2 linked regions of the Cohaesibacter gelatinilyticus genome follow. The protein of the gene in region 1 interacts with the protein of each later gene in a pairwise test. Links are inferred from orthologs where the notes say so. Each region holds a gene or a part of one and is shown on either strand. Other genes may lie near its edges.

What was found.
Region 2: the proteins of recR (region 1) and recO interact in binary tests that used the Escherichia coli proteins (3 or more experiments, as listed by UniProt). The link is inferred for Cohaesibacter gelatinilyticus from one-to-one orthologs.

What each region holds. Positions count from the first base shown.
Region 1 is NZ_OBEL01000010.1:10,706-13,966, forward strand. What follows is about bases 1-2,935. They hold recR (recombination mediator RecR), read left to right. Parts: upstream 1-1,113; coding sequence 1,114-1,758; downstream 1,759-2,935. Other genes in these bases: CRO57_RS23445 (DNA polymerase III subunit gamma/tau), read left to right, coding at 1-521; CRO57_RS23450 (YbaB/EbfC family nucleoid-associated protein), read left to right, coding at 650-970; CRO57_RS23460 (lipopolysaccharide biosynthesis protein), read right to left, coding at 1,762-2,935. In the rest of the region: more of CRO57_RS23460, read right to left, coding at 2,936-3,015; CRO57_RS23465 (glycosyltransferase family 4 protein), read right to left, coding at 3,049-3,261. UniProt on the Escherichia coli protein: May play a role in DNA repair. It seems to be involved in an RecBC-independent recombinational process of DNA repair. It may act with RecF and RecO.
Region 2 is NZ_OBEL01000001.1:947,829-951,025, reverse strand. The notes cover bases 244-3,114. They hold recO (DNA repair protein RecO), read right to left. Parts: upstream 2,113-3,114; coding sequence 1,375-2,112; downstream 244-1,374. Other genes in these bases: era (GTPase Era), read right to left, coding at 2,217-3,114; parC (DNA topoisomerase IV subunit A), read right to left, coding at 244-1,275. Outside these bases: more of parC, read right to left, coding at 1-243; more of era, read right to left, coding at 3,115-3,128; rnc (ribonuclease III), read right to left, coding at 3,125-3,197. UniProt on the Escherichia coli protein: Involved in DNA repair and RecF pathway recombination.

The sequences.
Region 1 (3,261 bases):
ATGCCAGTCAGCAACAGACAAGCAAGCCCAAAACGGGCAACATGCAGATCACGCGTTTTGAGCAGATTGTCGGTCTTGCAGGCAAGAACCGTGATATTGCTCTCAAAATTGCGCTGGAACAGAATGTTCGCCCCGTATCCGTGCGTCAGGGCTTCTTGGAAATTGCCTTTCAGGATCGTCCTGATCAGGCATTGATTGCCAAATTGAACCGTCGTTTGCAGGACTGGACTGGTCAACGCTGGTCGATTGAAGTGTCACGCGAGCATGGACAGGATACGCTGTCGCAACGCAAAGAGCAGGCAGTCCAGAAAGCGCGCGATGATGCAGACGCTCATCCTACTGTTGAAGCTGTTCGAAAACATTTCCCGGGCGTAAAGATCGTTGATGTACGCATCAATCGGGATTTCGAAGAGGACTATCTGGCACCGGTTGTCGAAGATGCAGCAGAATTGACAGATCAGAATTTGCTGGAAATGAGTTTGCGTGACGATGACAGTTTTGGACTGGATGATGATCTCTAATCTTGTTTTCCTCAGCTCTTGAATTTGCCCCCTTGTAGCGGCATATAGATTTCAAACTCACCTGACGGGCCAAATTGGACTGGCCAATAGCTGCTTCGTGAAGCGTTGAGAAAAGAAGGATTTGCATCATGGATATGATGAAGATGATGAAGAAGGCCAAGGAAATGCAGGCCAAGATGGCTCAGATGCAGGAAGAAGTGGCCGAAATGGAAGCTGAAGGTACAGCAGGTGCCGGCCTTGTCAAAGTGGTTCTCTCCGGTAAGGGTGAGATGAAGGGAATGTCCGTAGATCCATCTCTCATCAATGCGGAGGAAGCTGAAATCCTGGAAGACCTGATCATGGCTGCGCACAACGATGCGAAGACAAAGGTAGAAGCAGCGATGCAGGAAAAAGTCCAGCAGATGAGCGGTGATCTGGGCCTCCCGGCGGGCATGAAAATGCCATTCTAGTGCCTGCCTCGCTGGTTTGCTTTCACAAGCCAAGGCAAAAGATTAGCGCCAGCAAGGAGTTAGACCATTCAAAGTGAGGTCAACTCATCGCGACATGGTCTAAAACTGGATCACGATTTGAAGAAAAAGACACAGGCAAGCCCATGGCAAACAGAGTAGCAGGACCGGAAATCGAAAAGCTGATCCAGCTTCTGGCCAAATTGCCCGGGCTTGGCCCGCGTTCTGCCCGACGAGTGGCGTTGCATCTGATCAAGAAGAAAGACCAATTGCTGGTGCCGCTGGCGGACGCCATCAATCAGGCCGTCACCAAGGTTCAGATTTGCGAGACCTGCGGAAATATCGACAGTGCCAGCCCCTGCACAATCTGTACCGATCGGCGGCGCGATCCTGCGCTTTTGGTTGTGGTTGAAGATGTCTCCGACCTCTGGGCGCTGGAGAGAGCAGGTGTTGTCAATGCTGCCTATCATGTTTTGGGCGGCACATTATCACCGCTCGATGGTATTGGACCGGACGATCTGAATATTCCCGGACTTCTGGTACGTACGGCCAAGGGTGACATTAGAGAGATCATTCTGGCAGTCAATGCCACCGTAGAGGGTCAGACAACAGCCCACTACATCACTGATCAACTGCAAAATCAGGCTAAGGATTTACAAGCTGATAATCCAACCTTTGAGAGAATCCGCATCTCGCAATTGGCACACGGAGTGCCAATCGGTGGCGAACTGGATTATCTGGATGAAGGCACACTCCTGCAGGCCATTCGATCAAGGACATCCTTTGAGTAGAACCTAACGGTTGGATACTGACCGATTCTTCATGCTTGCGCGCTTTAGCCATTGTCGGATCAAGAGCAACATCTGCAAGCTGGCAGCACAGCCAAACCAGCCATAGGCCCATGCAGCGCCTTCCGCACCTTGAACAGGCACCAAAATCATGGATGCGCCAAACGATGCGATCAGTGAGAAAAGGGCTGCATAGAGGCAGAGCTGGTAAGACCCGGCTGACGGCAGACAGAAGCCAAGAAATGTGCCCAGGAACACAGGCATGGAGATAAGGCCGATCGTGCAAAAAAGTGTGGAATGGACAGCAAATTCTGATCCGTAAACCACTCTCAATACCCATTCTCCAATTATCAGGGTGCCTAACCAGAAGATGATGCCCATTCCGATTGCAATGCAGGAACCAGTGCCGATAATTGCCCAAAACCGTTTGCCATTGGCTTGCTCATAGGCCGTGGCCAGAGGTGAGCGAACCGCTTGCCCCAGAACATTCACCACCATGCTGCCAAGCAAGATGAAATAGGTAAGAGCTGCAAAAATACCGAGTTCAGCCGTGCCAGCACTTTGTTCCAGCATCAACCGAGGTATATTGATGGCGATGGCTGTAGCGAAACTGGCCAACCCAATCGGCATCGCATGTTTGGCAAGAGAGAAGAGCGCAGATCCGCTTAGTCCGTGCCGCTCGGCATTCTTGTCGCGATAGGGTGCGGCCATGACAAGACGATCGAAAAAGAGTAGAACCCCAACCCAACCAGCTGCATAACAGGCGAGAGACAGAACAATGTCCTGACTGGTCCAATAAAGAAGAGCGAACAGGGCAGTGCTTATAATCGCACGCACCATCATGCTCTTGCCGACCTTGTCCATCTGGTTCACCCGTTGCGGCAGGGCATACAGCATGTCAGAGGAGGCTTCTGCCATTTTTGCAATGGCGACCAGCAAGATTACCAATCGCACTTGCGGGCCATCTCCAAAGATGAATGCGAGGGCAATGATAAGAAAGGTTGCCGGGATCAGACTCAGGAGCCGAAGGCGCCAAAATGTTCCAAAAGAATGGTCCTCACCACGATAGGTGACATAGACAGTGCGCAATGAAAGATTGAAGAAGATCTGAACTGGAGTGGTCAATGCCAATGCCAATCCATATTGGCCCACATGTTCGGCACCACCACCACGAGCGAGCAAAATAACCAGAAGCCATTGTAGCCCGGAAAACACACCCTGGCTTAAGAGCATCCAGATGAAATTCTTCTTCAGGGTCATGATCTGGCCTGATTGGCTTGAGGTTCAAGAAGTTCAGATGAACTGAGCTTGAGCGGTCAATTGATATTTCAAGGCACGATAACAGGCATCTCGACGTTTCTGAACAATCGGCTGCATATAGCGACGAGCATGCTGCAGATTGCGTTTGGATTGTTCTTCAAGCAGAGCGGGATCGTTCAGATTGTCGTCTACACGTTTTGTGAAAGTATCAATGCTCAATTCATTGACCATTTGCATGTCATCCAA
Region 2 (3,197 bases), on another replicon or contig:
CAGGCGCATGTTCAGGATCGCATCAGCCTGAACTTCCGTAAGATTGAAAGCCTTCATCAATTCGGTCTTTGGCTCATCCTCGAAACGGATGATGCGAATAACCTCATCAAGATTGAGATAGGCGATCAGGTAGCCATCGAGCACTTCCAGACGATGCTCGATCTTTGCCAACCGGTAGCGAGAACGACGGATCAGAACTTCGCGGCGATGATCAAGCCATTGCCGCATGACCTCTCGTAGACTGAGAACTTTCGGAACATTCTGAGAGTTCAGAACATTCATGTTCAGTGAGACCCGCGATTCCAGGTCTGTCAGCTTGAACAGCGCTTCCATCAAAAGATCCGGATCAACCGACCGATTCTTCGGCTCCAGCACAACCCGGATATCCTCCGCTGACTCATCCCGTACATCTACCAGCAATGGCAGCTTCCGGTTTTGAATCAGTTCGGCGATCCTCTCAATCAGGCGGGATTTTTGCACCTGATAGGGAATCTCGGTCACAACAATATTGTATGCGCCTCGCGCGAGAGGTTCCTTGTGCCATTTGGCGCGCAGACGAAAGCCGCCTCGCCCGCTTTTGTAGGCATCCAGAATTTGCTCGCGGCTTTCAACAATCATGCCACCGGTTGGGAAATCCGGCCCGGGAACCAGTTCCACCAGCTTCTCATCTGATGTTTCCGGATCTTTGATCAGTTGAAGAGCTGCTTCGCATAGTTCCGAAACATTATGCGGCGGAATGGCAGTTGCCATACCCACGGCGATGCCGTTGGAACCGTTTGCCAATAGATTTGGGAAATTGGCAGGTAGAACAATAGGTTCCTTGTCCTCGCCATCATAGGTCTCGCGAAAATCGACTGCATCCTCGTCGATGCCTTCCAGAAGGCGCTGGGCAACCTCGGTCATGCGTGCCTCGGTATAACGCATGGCCGCAGCATTATCGCCGTCAATGTTACCGAAATTTCCCTGACCATCAACTAGTGGATAGCGGACGGCAAAATCCTGTGCCAGACGAACCAGTGCGTCATAAACCGCCTGATCTCCGTGGGGGTGGAATTTACCGATAACATCACCGACAACACGCGCACATTTCTTGAAGCTAGCGTTCGGATCCATCTTCAATTGCCGCATGGCAAAAAGGATGCGGCGGTGCACGGGCTTCAGGCCATCACGGACATCAGGCAGCGCACGCTGCGTGATCGTCGACAATGCGTAAGCGAGGTAGCGCTCTTCCAGCGCCGAGCGAAGATTGATGCTTTCAATCTCGCCAGATTTCATCAAATCATTTCCCATACAGCGATGGATAGCGAATCTGCACGATTCGTGCAATCTTCTGGCGGTTGAGAGCGGCGGAAAACCGGGGAAACTAACTTGACATCAATCCAGTGTCAGATGCGAGCGTATGCAATTGATAAAGCTTTCGCGCATAGCGGGCTCGTTCAACTCTCTGGGGTGATAGATGTGTCGCTTCAAAAAGAAATCCGTCAACACAAACCCTTTTTCGATTTCGGCAAAAGCCAGACGATTGCCAGTTTCCTGCCCAAGCAAGAATTGCGGTAGCACCAAAAGGCGATCATGATAAGGTTTTCCGGCCTCACTGCACACTGCCCTACCCGATTTGGGTGAAACATAGGCAAGATCATCTGCCTGGCCCGTTGCAGCGCAATGTTCCAACTCCAGTCCAAAACCAAGCTCTGCGAGAAGAGCCAATTCGAAACGTATCATCAGCTCAGCGGCAATATCCGGTTCTGTAAACTCATCGACAATAACCGACAGTGCCCGATGAAGATAAGGATGTGGATCACGTTCTGGTAACAACCGGATCAGATCTGCGAGAAACTGAATACCATAGGTTCCCATTGAGCTTTCCATGAGCTTGGCAGCACGTGAATGCAGTGGTTCCACAGTAAACTGACCCAAATGGTTTTCCATGCGTGCTTTCCAGGTCACCTGGACACTATTGCCAAGCTGAAGCACGGGCTGCATGCGCTTCGAACGTCCCGAACGCACAACCCCCAAATGACGACCACGTTCTGCGGTCATTACTTCCAAAATAACCGCTCTCTCACCATGGATGCGTGTTCCAAGAATTATAGCGTCGGATGTCCATTCCATGGCAGCAGCCTGGCTCGCAAAAAGAAAAAAGGAAAGCACTGATCTTTCGGCGCTTTCCTTTTTAAGTGACTCGAGCGTTGCTCGCAAATCAAGTCAGATAGAACCTAGATCGGGAACTCCAGCCCCATTTCGCGATACCGCTCAGGATCATCCACCCACCGCTCGCGCACTTTGACAAACAAGAAGAGATGAACCTTGGCTTCCACCAGCTCGCTCAGCTCTTCACGAGCCGCCATGGAAATCGCCTTGATGCTACGGCCATTCTTGCCAAGAACGATCATTTTCTGGCTATCGCGCTCAACATAGATGACTTGCTCGATGCGCACGGAACCGTCAGGCTTCTGTTCCCATTTCTCCGTTTCGACGGTGGAAGCATATGGCAATTCCTCATGCAGACGCAGAAAAACCTTCTCGCGTGTGATTTCTGCTGCCAGTTGACGCATTGGCAAGTCAGAGATCATGTCTTCCGGATAAAGCCATGGACCCTTTGGCATCTGATCGGAGAAATAGTCGAGGATATCATCGGTATGATCGCCATTCAGCGCAGATACCATGAAAGTCTGGTCAAACCCGGCAATCTCGTTCACCTTTGCAGCAAGCGCCAGCAAGCTATCGCGCTTCACCAGATCAATCTTGTTGAGTATCAGTACCTTGGGCATCTTGATATCATTGACACCCTCCAGAATGCGCTCGACTTGCTCGGTAACGCCCTTTCGAGCATCGACAAGAACGGCGACAAGATCAGCATCTTTGGCTCCACCCCAAGCAGTGTTGACCATTGCACGATCAAGACGGCGTTTTGGAGCAAAAATACCAGGCGTGTCGACGAAAATCACCTGATCGTCGCCTTTCAGGGCAATGCCGCGAATCAAGGAACGGGTGGTCTGGACCTTGTGTGTCACAATGGAGACTTTGGTACCCACGATCTTGTTGACCAATGTCGATTTACCAGCGTTGGGCGCACCGATAAGGGCAACAAAACCACACTTGGTTTTCATATCTTGTGTATCGATCATTTTGCTTTTTCCACCGGTTCGCCATCCTCATTCCAGATTGCTTCACGTATGAGCATGGCACGGGCTGCA